Regions from separate parts of the Thermosinus thermophiluss DSM 23256 genome, predicted to be linked through region 2. Evidence: a T-box and tRNA genes for the amino acid it is inferred to sense, from the RefSeq annotation. Region 2 holds a T-box; the other holds one or more tRNA genes.

Region 1 (6,474 bases), on a different contig from region 2:
TTCTGTTCCGCTCACGCGGTGATGGTCATCTATCTAGGCCGCCAGTTGCCTGACGGCTCAAGCGACACAACCCGGAAGGTCAGCGGGCCGCCTCATTCCTTCCCTATTCGGTCTTGCTCCGGGTGGGGTTTACCTAGCCAGCCAGTCGCCTGGCTGCTGGTGCGCTCTTACCGCACCGTTCCATCCTTACCGAACGCGAAAGCGTCCGGCGGTCTACATTTCTGTGGCACTTTCCCTGAGGTCGCCCTCGCTGGACGTTATCCAGCACCCTGCCCTGTGGAGCTCGGACTTTCCTCGAATGCCCTCCGGCATTCGCGACCATCTTTCGTACTCATAGCCATATGTCGTTATCAGGAATTATACAATACCATAACTTTGCGGTTTCGTCAACATCCAAATTGTGGAAAACATATTACTTAAACATATTACTTTAAGAAAAGTATCCGGCCGCAGTTGTCGCAAAACTGGATTTCGCCCGGACGGGTGCGTGTTTGACAAGTTGGAATACTCCGGCGGCAGCCGCTACACACACCCTGGCTAACCTTAGCAACCGGCATTGCCAATTTCGCATTAAGTGCTTGATAAGTTGCCAATAAACCGGGGTCAATACGGCAGCGCAGACTCTTCTGCTGTTCGCGAAGTACCCTTTCTTCGCCTTCAAGCGCGGCTATTGCCTCAGCAATTTTCCGTTGTCCTATACCATGACGCTGTTTTTTATCCTGCAAGGCCGTTTCCTGGTTAGCTATTCTGTCTGCCAGTTGCTCACAACTCTCCAAAAACCGGAAAACTTCCTCTTCCCGATCGTGGATTTCCCGCTGCAAACTTTCATGTTTAATTCTCAGCTGCTCCAATTCGCGAACACTCCCGCTGCTATTCTTGTATAGCCGTTCTTCAAGCAAGCGCAGCTGACGGGTTAACTTTGTCAGGTCGCTTTCCAGGGCGGCACAAACGCGGCGTTGGCACTCCAGCTTCTCTTTATCGGCAATTATATTTTGCGAAAGCAGTTGAATTTCATGCCATAGCTGGCGTACCTCGTCGGCTTTGATACTCTCCCTTCTACGGACAATGGCACGAATCTGCTCTTCCACCGCTTGGAGCTGCCAAAGAAGCTCTAATTGTTCTCTCACTGTTATCCCTCCTTATAGAATTGCTTAAACGAGCTATAAAAAAAACAGGGAGCAAAAAAGCACCCTGTTTACAACACAGTAAAAACATCCGTATTAATAGTGTCAGTATAAATGGCCACATGCCAATTATTGGCAGCGGCACATTCTTCAAGGTAGCTTGCTACGGCGGCGACAACGGGCTGCTCGGTGGCAAAATGCCCGGCGTCAATGATCGCCAGTCCTGCTGCAACAGCATCCTGAGCTTCATGGTATTTAACGTCACCGGTAATAAGAACGTCAGCGCCCGCGGCAATGGCCGCACTCGTTACACTAATGCCGCTTCCGCCGCACACGGCAACTTTGCGGACTTTAGCCGCCAGGTCACCGGCGATTTTCAGCTGCTCCAGTCCCAATGCGGCTTTAACCACTATAGCAAAGTCCGCTAGCGACAAGGATTGGGCCAATGTACCCACACGGCCAAGACCGTAGGCAGCGCCACTATTCAAAAGCGGATAAAGATCATAGGCTACCTCTTCATAAGGATGAGCCTTGATCATAGCGGCGACAACCCGTCGGACAATTGCTTCTGGCGCAATAGTCTCCAAACGGTATTCAGGCACATATTCCATTTTACCCTGCTCGCCAATAAACGGTCTGGTCCCGGCTAAAGGCAAAAAAGTTCCTGTTCCCGCCGTCTGAAAAGAACAATGGCTGTAATTGCCGATATGGCCGGCCCCGGCCGCAGCCATGGCATTGCGAACGGATTCCACATGCCCTTCCGGAACAAACGTAACGATTTTGACAAGCTTTTCCGTATATTGCGTCTGGAGCGGCGCAATATCATTAAGATTGAGCCGCTTGGCCAAAACGTCATTGACCCCGCCCGCCGCGGCATCCAGATTGGTATGAGCAGCATAGACGGCAACATCATGTTTAATAAGCGTTTGTAACACTCTCCCGGTTGGCGAGTCAGTACGGACATGCTTTATACCCTTGAATATTACCGGATGATGCGACACAATCAAATCAATGCCATTGGCAGCTGCATATTGGGCCGCAGCCAGCGTGACGTCCAGGGTAACGAAAATCTTGGTAATGTCCTGCATGGCACTGCCTAAGAGCAGCCCGACATTATCCCAATCGGCAGCTAAATGCCGGGGAGCCAAATTTTCTAAGGCATCTATGATGACGTGACACTTGACAGGCATTTTCGCTTGGCCTCCAGTTGCGCGAGTTTCCGGGTAAGTTCCCGGTATTTTACGGATTTCTTGGCTTGCAGACTTTCCGCCATCGCCGTAAGCGTAGCCGTAATTTGTTCGCTAAGGTGATCAACGTGTTGTTTTAGCAAGCGGTGGCGGCCTTCCCACAGCAGCGGTCCTATATCGTACAATATATCTTCATAATCGGGCGATGAGCCTTGGACAGCGGCGATTATTTCATAGAGCCGCCCTTCCTCTTCCACCAGGTCTTCAGCACGCAAACACCAACCGTTTGCCTTGAGCCAGCGCCGTACTGCCGCCGCACCAACCATCGGCTGCAACAGCAAAAGTTTTAGCGTTTGCGTTACCTCTGGCCGCTGTGACAAAATATCAATAATTGTCGCTCCGCCCATGCCGGCAATTACAACCGTTTCAACCTCATAAGGGCGAAGGACTTCCAGGCCATTGCCAAACCGCACCGTTATAAAGTTCTCCAGACCTAGTCGCGCAACAGCCGCCTTGGCTGTTTTAAAAGGTCCTTCATGTACTTCCCCCGCTACGGCGTAAGAAATCACGCCCTCCCGAACAAGGCAGACAGGCAGCATCGCATGGTCTGTGCCAATATCGGCGAGTCTGGTTCCCGTCGGGACCAATTTGGCGATGCCCGCCAACCGTGCACCCAGTCTCAAACTAAATCCTCCTCATTTATTATTTCGTCGGCTGGTTAAATTATCCTTTCCGTAAGCAACAAAGATATAGTTATGCATAGTGTTAAAAAAATTCTTTACCATATACAAAATACAAAAATAAAAAGCAAAGCGTAGGCTTTGCCTTTTATTATAAAATAAAATATATTTTCTCCGCAGTCCTCGAAGAACCCCGGTAAATACAACTATGGTGACCCGTAGGGGATTCGAACCCCTGTTACCGCCGTGAAAGGGCGGTGTCTTAACCACTTGACCAACGGGCCAAATAAGATTATTGGTGGGCCCACCTGGGATCGAACCAGGGACCAGCCGGTTATGAGCCGGCTGCTCTACCGCTGAGCTATAGGCCCAAAGATATTGAAAACAGGTCTTTCCATGAAAGCCTGTTTTTTAACAAGCAAATGGCTCCTCGAGCAGGACTCGAACCTGCAACCACTCGGTTAACAGCCGAGTGCTCTACCATTGAGCTATCGAGGAATAACCGCCAAATCATATTATAAAGTAAGCCCGGTGTTACGTCAAGACTTTTTTAATCTTGCCCGTCTTTGCCGCCGCTACTATTCCAGGAAGTCTTTGAGTTTCTTGCTGCGGCTGGGATGGCGCAACTTGCGCAGCGCTTTGGCTTCGATTTGACGAATACGTTCCCGTGTTACACCAAAGTATTGGCCCACTTCTTCTAAGGTACGGGCACGGCCATCGTCCAAACCGAAACGGAGCCGCAACACTTTTTCTTCGCGGGGTGTGAGGGTCTCAAGCACCTCTTCCAATTGTTCCTTTAGCAGCATAAACGACGCCGCTTCGGCGGGAGCAGGTGCGTCCTGGTCCTCGATAAAATCTCCCAGATGCGAATCTTCTTCTTCGCCGATGGGAGTCTCCAGAGATACGGGCTCCTGCGCGATTTTCATGATCTCGCGCACTCGCTCCACACTGATATCCATCTCACGGGCAATCTCTTCAGGCGTCGGCTCCCGTCCCTTTTCCTGAAGAAGCTGGCGAGAAACGCGAATTAATTTATTAATTGTCTCAACCATGTGGACAGGGATACGAATGGTACGCGCCTGGTCAGCAATGGCGCGCGTAATCGCCTGGCGTATCCACCAAGTCGCATAAGTACTAAACTTATACCCCTTATTATAATCAAACTTTTCTACGGCTTTGATTAATCCCAGATTACCCTCCTGGATCAAATCCAGGAACAGCATCCCACGGCCGACATAGCGTTTAGCAATGCTAACAACCAGGCGGAGGTTGGCTTCGGCAAGACGGCGTTTAGCTTCCTCATCGCCCTGTTCCATACGTTTGGCTAATTGTATCTCTTCTTCAGCCGTTAGAAGCGGAACCCGGCCAATCTCCTTAAGGTACATGCGCACCGGGTCGTCGATGCTGATGCCTTCCGGAATACTAAGATCAATATCCACTTCTTCGGGCGCTGCTTCGATTGCGGTAATGTCTGGGTCTTCCAGGGTTTCGACGTCGGGAATTTCATCAACAATTTCAATGCCCTTACTATTAAAAACCTCATACATATCGTCTATTTCATCGGGAGTTAAATCCTCACCCTGGAGAGTATCCATTATCTCCGAATATGTCAGCATGCCGCCTCGTTTTTTGCCCTTATGCAGAAGTTCGTTTACATGCTCGTTAGTGTTCTTTTTGTCTGTCATTTTACTCCCCCCTCCCGTCGGCTGTTTGGGTCTAGGTGTAATGAGTAGCAGTTAACACTGCTGTAGTTTTCTAATCTCATCATTGATTCGCTTACTTTCAGCCAATTCCTCCTGAAAGCGACTATCCCCCATGCGTTCTAATTCATCGGCTTTTAACCGGTGTTGCTCATACAAGGCTTTAAGGCGCGCAAGCCGGATTGTCTTTAAGCAGTCGTCGACCACTTTTGTGACATCGGCACATTTCCCATCTATTAACATAATATGCGACAACTCGGTATTTGCTGTTTCGCTGAGTCCCATTGCTAAAACAGCAGGCTCCAAATTTTCACCAGTATTATAGGCCATGAAAATACGGTGCACAATCTCCTGTCGTGCGCCATCGGAAAAATCATCGACAGCGAGCTGTACCTGAACATAAGGAATTAGCGCCCCATCGTCGCACATAAGACGGATTAACTGTCGCTCCGCGGCAACAGTGGCCGCTTCCGGCCCTTTGGCAAACTTGACAAAATTAAGATGGCTATTTATATTGTTTCCCTTATTTACAATTTTATCCTTTTTATACTGGTGAATATACTTACCATATTCAGTCCTTATGGCACTTTCATCAATATTTAACTTCTGCGCCAAACGCGCGATATGATCATTCACTTCAACAGCGTTCCCAACCGAAGCCAAGACAGGTAGAACCTTCGATACAACCGCAACCTTACCTTCAAGGGTTGAATAGTCGCTACTCTCCAGGGCCTGTTGAATCTGATAATCAACAAACGGCAATGCTTGAGATAAAGCCCGGGTAAAAGCTTCCGGCCCGTGCCGCCGCAGAAATTCATCTGGATCCTTGCCATCTGGAATGGAAACAACTTTGACGTTAAACCCCCGTTCACGGACTGTTGACAAAGCGCGAACAGTAGCATTTTGCCCAGCAGCGTCGCTGTCATAGGCAAACAGCACTTGCGAAACGGAGCACTGCTTCAGTAGTCCGGCCTGTTCGGGTGTAAAGGCTGTACCCAACGAGGCTACCACATTCGTAAAACCGAAACCGTGAGCCGTAATGACATCCATGTACCCTTCCACTACAATGGCTAGGCCAGATTCTTTGATTGAACGAAAAGCCGCATCAAGCCCGTAGAGCAAGTGACGTTTATTGAAGAGTAAGGTATCCGGCGAATTTAGATATTTGGGACTACTATCATCTAGTACCCGTCCGCCAAACCCTACTACCCGCCCGCGAGCATCTCGGATGGGAAACATAACACGGTTGCGGAAGCGGTCATAAATACCGTCGCCCCTAGGACGCGCCGAAACCAAACCGGCCTTTAGCAACAATTCTTCCGTAAGCCCGCGCCGGGTAAGAGCCTGAGCTAATTTGTCCCAGGCAGGCGGTGCAAATCCCAACTTAAACTTGCGGATAATGTCGTCACTGATACCCCGACCGGCAAGGTATTCTCTGGCGGCTCTTCCCATGTTGGTCTTAGTGAGGCAGGCGTGATAAAATTCGCTGGCATATTCATTAACCAAATAAAGCGCGGCTAATTCTCGTTCCCTGGCTATTTCCGCCGGTGATTTTTCTTTTTCGGGCAACGGGATATTCAGTTTGGCAGCCAATTTTTTAGCGGCTTCAAAGAAGCTGATGTTTTCAATTTTCATTAGGAAATTAAAAACATTGCCGCCAGTCTGACAACCAAAACAATAGAAAAATCCTTTTTCCGGCGTGACAGAAAAAGACGGCGTCTTTTCATGGTGAAAAGGGCAACAACCCCAATAATTTTTCCCTTTTTTCTTTAGTGGAACATAT
Region 2 (6,474 bases):
ACGGTTTCACTGTAAATCCAGCAACGTTCGCATTTGTCACCCTGCGCGGGAGTAACCACGATAGCAAGTTCCATATCAGCCGAGCGGAATGCTTCAGGTGGCGCGTTTTCCACGCCCGCAATCAGATTTACGCGAGAAACAATCAAGACAGCTGCCAAATCGGCGACTTCTTTAAGGCTTGCCAACTCTTTACCGCCAGCGTAAATATCTACCGCCGCATCAAGGGAATGGCCGATAACCTTGCTCCGGCGAGCATTCTCCAATGCCTTGGTAATTTCGCCTCTGATCTCAAGAATTCTATCCCATTTGGCCTCAAGCCCGACGTCAAGATAGTCCGGCCGAGCAGCGGGCCATTCTGCCAAGTGAACGCTTTCCGCCATTCCTGCCCGTTTAGGCATGTATTGCCATACTTCCTCCGCGGTAAACGTTAGGATAGGCGCTAACATCACAACCAGCGTCTGCAAAATTTCGTACATCGCCGTTTGGGCAGCTCGCCGCTCAACCGCATGGGGAACGGCTGTGTACAGGCGGTCTTTGAGAATGTCAAGATAAATGGCGCTTAAATCGACCGCACAAAAATTATGAACGGTGTGATACAACAGGTGAAATTCATATTCATCATAAGCTTTGGTAACTCGTTCCCGTACTCTCTCCAACCGCAGCAATGCCCAGCGATCAAGTTCTGTCAGCTGATCATACCCTACCCGGTCCCTATCGGGGTCAAAATCTGCTAAGTTGCCGATAAGATAACGGAAAGTATTGCGGATTTTACGGTAGACCTCCGCCATCTGTTTTAAAATATCATTGGAAATTCGGATGTCGGCCTTATAATCGGCAGAAGCAACCCAAAGACGCAGAATATCGGCACCGTACTGTTTGATGACCTCCTGGGGATAAATGACGTTACCGATAGACTTGGACATTTTTCGGCCTTCGCCATCAACGACAAAGCCATGCGTCAGAACCGTCTTGTAAGGAGCGCGGCCCCGACTGGCCACGGCTGTGAGCAGTGAGGACTGGAACCAGCCGCGGTGTTGGTCGCTGCCTTCCAGATACATATCAGCCGGCCACTGGAGTTCTGGCCGCTCCTCTAAGACTGCGGCATGACTGGAACCACTGTCAAACCAAACATCCATAATATCCGTTTCCTTGCGGAAAGTACCATGCCCACAGTGTGGACAGACAAAGCCTTGCGGCAGAATTTCTGCCGCCGATTTAGCCCACCATGCGTCAGAGCCCTCCCTGCGGAACAATTCGGCAACAGCGCTGATAGTAGTGTCATTAACAATATGTTCATTGCACTGGTTGCAGTAAAAGATCGGGATAGGAACACCCCATACGCGCTGTCGGGAGATGCACCAGTCCTGACGGTCAGCGACCATATTATGGATGCGTTCTTCACCCCAAGACGGGACCCACTCTACTCCTTTTATTGCTTCAAGCGCCATTTGTCGGAAACCCTCAACCGAAGCAAACCACTGCTCGGTCGCCCGATAAATAATTGGATTTTTGCAGCGCCAGCAATGGGCATACTGGTGGCGGATTGTTCCTTTTCCCAAGAGCATATTACGCTCTGCGAGTTCTTTTATGATAGGTACGTTGGCATCATGAACCAGCATTCCCGCAAACTTGCCGCCTTCGGCCGTAAAGCGGCCGCTATGGTCAACAGGGTTAATAACCGGTAAATTGTATTTCATGCCAATCTCAAAGTCTTCCTGACCATGACCAGGAGCAGTGTGAACACAGCCCGTACCTTGTTCAAGCGTGACGTGATCACCGAGCACAACAACCGATTCGCGGTCAAAAAACGGATGGCCAAATACCATGCCTTCCAGTGCTTCACCTTTTACGGTCGCCAATACCGTATAGTCACTAAGACCGTTAGCCTTCATCACCGCGTCGATGAGCTCTGACGCAAGAAGGTAAATCTCATTATTTACTTGTACCCATGCATATTCGAATTCAGGGTTTACGGCAATAGCCACGTTTGCCGGAATTGTCCAGGGCGTGGTCGTCCAAATGACGGCATAGACGCCTTCAGGCTTAATTCCGACCGGCAAGCATCCTTTATCGTCGACGAGCGGAAATTTGACGTAAATGGCATGGGATTTTTTCTCAGCATATTCAATTTCTGCTTCGGCCAGTGCCGTCTCACAGGACGTACACCAATATACCGATTTTAATCCTTTATAGATATACCCTTTTTTAGCCATTTCGCCAAAAACTTCAATCTGTTTGGCCTCATATTCGGGAGTAAGCGTAATATAAGGATTATCCCAGTCGCCACTGACACCAAGGCGTTTAAAATCTTCCCGTTGCATATCCAGACATTTGAGAGCATATTCTTTGCATTGCCGGCGCAAGTCCAACGGGTTAAGTTCATGACGGTTAAGACCTAATATTTTAATCGCCGCGTGCTCAATAGGCAACCCATGCGTGTCCCATCCCGGAACATAGGGAGCATCATAGCCCCGCAGCGACTTATACTTAACAATTATGTCTTTGAGAATCTTGTTGAGAGCCGTGCCGATATGGATGTTCCCGTTCGCATAAGGTGGCCCGTCATGGAGCACAAACTTAGGTTTCCCTTTAGCTTTACTGATTTTTTTTTCATAAATCCTGTTTTTTGTCCAGTATTCCAAAAACTGTGGTTCCCGTTCTGGCAAATTCGCGCGCATGGGAAAGTCCGTTTGCGGCAAATTCAGTGTTTTACTGTAGTCCAACAATAACACCTCCGAAAAAGTTAAACCTCCCATCCCGCAAGGGACGAGAGGTTGAATTCCCGTGGTACCACCCTAATTACTGCCCGGTTGGGCAGCCGCTCACTGACGAAATAACGCTCGTCACACGGCGGAGCCTACAGAATGGTTCGGTCCGCAGCTCAGGAGTGATTTTCACCAAAAGAGCGTTCACCGGGCTCACACCATCCCCGGCTCGCTGGGAACGGTCTTAAAGTTACTCTCTCCGTCATTGCCGTAACGGTATTGTTGATAGCAATATTATACAAACAACTCGCCAAAGAGTCAAATTATGCAAATTTGGCCGCCTACAGCTTGTCTAGTATCGTCGTAAACTGCTCTGGGTCAATGCCCATAATCTTGATGACCTTACTGCGGCTCTTCTGTCCGCTAACTAAAGCAATCCTGGTCTTGGCAACGTCAAACAATGAGGCGAAAAAAGCAATACAGGCTTGATTGGCTTCCCCTTCCACCGGCGGCGAAGCAACGCAAACTTTCAAACTATCGCCGGCAAGGCCTATCACGGCATTACGGCCGGCGCGCGGCTGTACCCTTATTTTGAACGATATGCCGTCCGGCGCAACTTTAAAGTCTAAACCGCGCCAGTCCAATCCTATCCTTCATCCTCTTCGCTCGATTTTAATAGTTCTAATTGCGCCTGCAGCAAACTAGTCATCCGCGTCCGGTAAACGTGAATCTGTTTTTTCAGTTCCTCGTACTCACTGTTTAACCGCCGCACTTTGGCCATCGCCTCTTCTACCAGTTTTTGCGCCCTAATCTCGGCTTCCTTTTTCATCAGCTCTGTTTCCTTCTTGGCATTGAGCTTGACTTCTTCCGCCGTCTCCTGGGCAATTACCAGAGTATTGTGCAGGGTGTTTTCCATGTGCTGATAATGCTCTAGTTTGCTGTTAACCCGTTCCAGCGTCTCCTTGAGCTCAATATTCTCGCGGTACAGTTTTTCGTAATCTTTTATGACACGGTCAAGAAACTCGTCAACTTCTTCTTCGTTGTAGCCGCGAAAACACCGTTTGAACTCCTTGTTATGTATGTCCAAGGGAGTTAGCATGTTGACACCTCCACACAATTACACAAAGCGTTTTAGAAAGATACTAGTGCGGCCTTTCTTGGTTTGTCCCAAAACCTCGCAAATCTCTACCCGGCCCCGTCCGCGCATAGAAATTATGTCACCTGGTTTTACGGTTTGAGCGGCATTCTTGGCCTCCTGCCAATTCACTTTTATCTTATCAGCCGCTATCTCTGCAGCCATCTTGGTTCGCGACAGACCAAACCCTGCCGCGGCGACAACATCTAAACGCAAGGAAGGCACGGTTGCCCGAATCTCTTTGACTTGCACGATACGCGGTGTAATATCGCTCAGCGGTATAATCTTGACTGTTACGGGCGCGGCACCGACCTTCAATAAGTTGTTTTCAATAAAGCCGGCCATTGCCGTATCAACAACCACCCGGGCACCGCTGCCGGTCATAATTATATCGCCGACTACGTCCCGGTCGATTCCCAGGCCCATCAGGGCACCGAGCATGTCACGATGCGAAAGCTCATAATATCGGGCATCCCAGGCAATCCCCACCGCGGTAATGCCAAAATCGATAGAACCTAAAAAATCTTCATGAACAAAAACGGCTTTTAACCGTTCGGCTCCCTCATAGCCACCGCTGCTCTCGAGCCGGAGCGACGTAAAATGGGCAACTATTGTTTCAGCAACGCTAAATCCATAAGGATCCAGAAAATGACTGGCCCGGTATTTACGAGTACGCAGCACCGTTTCGGCATAGTCAAGCAAACGGGCGGCAAGTTCACCATCGCCGCTCGCCCGGTAATACCGGAGAATTTTTTCCCGTTCACTTGCCATGAAGCTGCCCCATTTCGCGGGAACGCTCGGTTGCCGCGACAACGGCATCAATAACCGTGCCCCGCACGCCTTTTTGTTCCAGCACATGAAGTCCAGCAATCGTCGTCCCTGCGGGCGAAGTCACCGCATCACGCAGTTTTGCAGGATGTTCGCCTGTTTCGACCACCATTTTAGCTGCCCCAAGTATTGTTTGGGCCGCCAAAAGCAACGCTGTCTGCCGGGAAAGACCAACGCGCACACCGGCATCAGCCAATGCCTCAATAAATAAAAATGTATAAGCGGGACCGCTCCCGGACAGGCCTGTCACCGCATCCATCGCCTTTTCATCTACGGCTACGGCTTTGCCCACTGCGTCAAAAATGAGCGTTGCCAGTTCCCCGTGTTCCGGTCTGGCGTTTTGCCCGAGAGCAAACGCCGATACACCTGCGCCCACCGCCACCGGGGTATTTGGCATAACGCGAATGATTGGCGCCTTGCCTAGTTTTGCCTCAATCCGGTCAATGGTAATCCCTGCCGCTACTGAAATTACGACTTTGGCCGGCGTCATAACAGGGGCGATCGTTACTAATACATCGTCAATCACTTGCGGTTTGACGGTCAAAAAAACGATATCGGCTTGTCCCGCCGCGTCACACCCGTTAACCGTAGTAAGAACATTATAGGTGTGCCTTAAATAATCGAGGCGGGATTGCGCCACATCGCACACCATTATTTGTTGCGGCTCTACCAGCTTGGCTGTCAATAAGCCTTTCAACAGCGCTTCAGCCATGGCACCGCCGCCGATAAAAGCCAGCTGTTTCTGGTGTAACATAGAACCTCCTTCTAATATTTACGGTTACTTGTTCCAGGGGAGAAAAGCTTTATCGGCCCCTTCCTCGCGCGGAGTATAGCTGACGTCTACATTATTGGGGGCGCACAGGAAAATGTTGTGACCAATTTTTTGAATCACGCCGCCTAGGGCGTAAGTAGTACCACTGATGAAATCAATCATGCGCTTAGCCACTTCTTTGTCCGTATTTTCAAAGTTGACCACTACCGGCTTACGGTTTTTGAGGTGGTCGGCAACGTGCTGCGCGTCATCAAAGGTAAACGGTTCTACGACCATGACCTTAATCTGCTTTTGCTGGGTCGTCGTTGGCAAACTGACTAGATTACCGCCTTTTTTGCTTTTTGCTGCCGGCTCATCCTGCCTAGGCCGCTCTTCTTCCGCTTCTACCGGTTCGAACAATCCCAGACTCCCCCAGACTTTCTCCATGAATTTCATATTTGTTTACCTCCCCCTCGATATTGGCGCGGTCCAAAAATTCCTGTTCCAATCCGCACTAAGTTCGCGCCTTCTTCTACGGCGACCGTATAATCGTTGGTCATCCCCATTGATAACCATTTGATATCACTGCCCGGCAAATTTAGCGCCTTGAGTTCGCAATAAATATGATAGAGTTCCCGAAAGACAGGACGAGTCATTTCTGCATCATCAAAGAAGGGAGCGATAGTCATAAGTCCACACAGACGGACATGTTCGAAGCCGGCCACAAGCCGCGCCAGGACAAGTGCTTCACGCGGCGAAACCCCAAATTTCGTTTCCTCGCCGGCTACATTAACCTGCAGCAGGATGTCCTGCCGTTTACCGATTTTTGCCGCCGCCCGGTCAATCTCCCGCGCCAGTCGCTCGCTGTCCACGGAATGAATTAAATCAAATAAAGATACTGCCTGCCGTACTTTATTCGTCTGCAAGTGCCCGATGAGATGCCACTCAACGGTTCTGTCAAGGCTGTTATATTTAGCCATCGCTTCTTGGACGCGGTTTTCACCTACTACGGTAACGCCATGGTCAATAGCTTCCCGCATGGCGGCAACATCCTG

The links. The T-box of region 2 lies ahead of ileS (isoleucine--tRNA ligase). A T-box ahead of a tRNA ligase gene usually reads a tRNA of that ligase, here a tRNA-Ile.
Region 1: it encodes a tRNA-Ile, which carries the amino acid that the T-box ahead of ileS (isoleucine--tRNA ligase) is inferred to sense. The anticodon was not compared.

The regions. Positions count from the first base shown of each region.
Region 1 is NZ_FNBU01000005.1:55,803-62,276, reverse strand. It holds RNA gene rnpB (RNase P RNA component class A) at 1-334, opposite strand, end outside; gene BLQ99_RS04515 (zinc ribbon domain-containing protein) at 426-1,127, opposite strand; gene BLQ99_RS04510 (Nif3-like dinuclear metal center hexameric protein) at 1,196-2,314, opposite strand; gene BLQ99_RS04505 (tRNA (adenine(22)-N(1))-methyltransferase) at 2,287-2,994, opposite strand; tRNA gene BLQ99_RS04500 (tRNA-Glu) at 3,201-3,275, opposite strand; tRNA gene BLQ99_RS04495 (tRNA-Ile) at 3,288-3,362, opposite strand; tRNA gene BLQ99_RS04490 (tRNA-Asn) at 3,415-3,489, opposite strand; gene rpoD (RNA polymerase sigma factor RpoD) at 3,570-4,676, opposite strand; gene dnaG (DNA primase) at 4,728-6,474, opposite strand, start outside.
Region 2 is NZ_FNBU01000002.1:26,629-33,102, forward strand. It holds gene ileS (isoleucine--tRNA ligase) at 1-2,723, opposite strand, end outside; T-box leader at 2,760-2,980, opposite strand; gene BLQ99_RS01405 (DUF167 domain-containing protein) at 3,047-3,349, opposite strand; gene BLQ99_RS01410 (DivIVA domain-containing protein) at 3,352-3,804, opposite strand; gene BLQ99_RS01415 (YlmH family RNA-binding protein) at 3,823-4,611, opposite strand; gene proC (pyrroline-5-carboxylate reductase) at 4,601-5,422, opposite strand; gene BLQ99_RS01425 (cell division protein SepF) at 5,447-5,875, opposite strand; gene BLQ99_RS01430 (YggS family pyridoxal phosphate-dependent enzyme) at 5,872-6,474, opposite strand, start outside.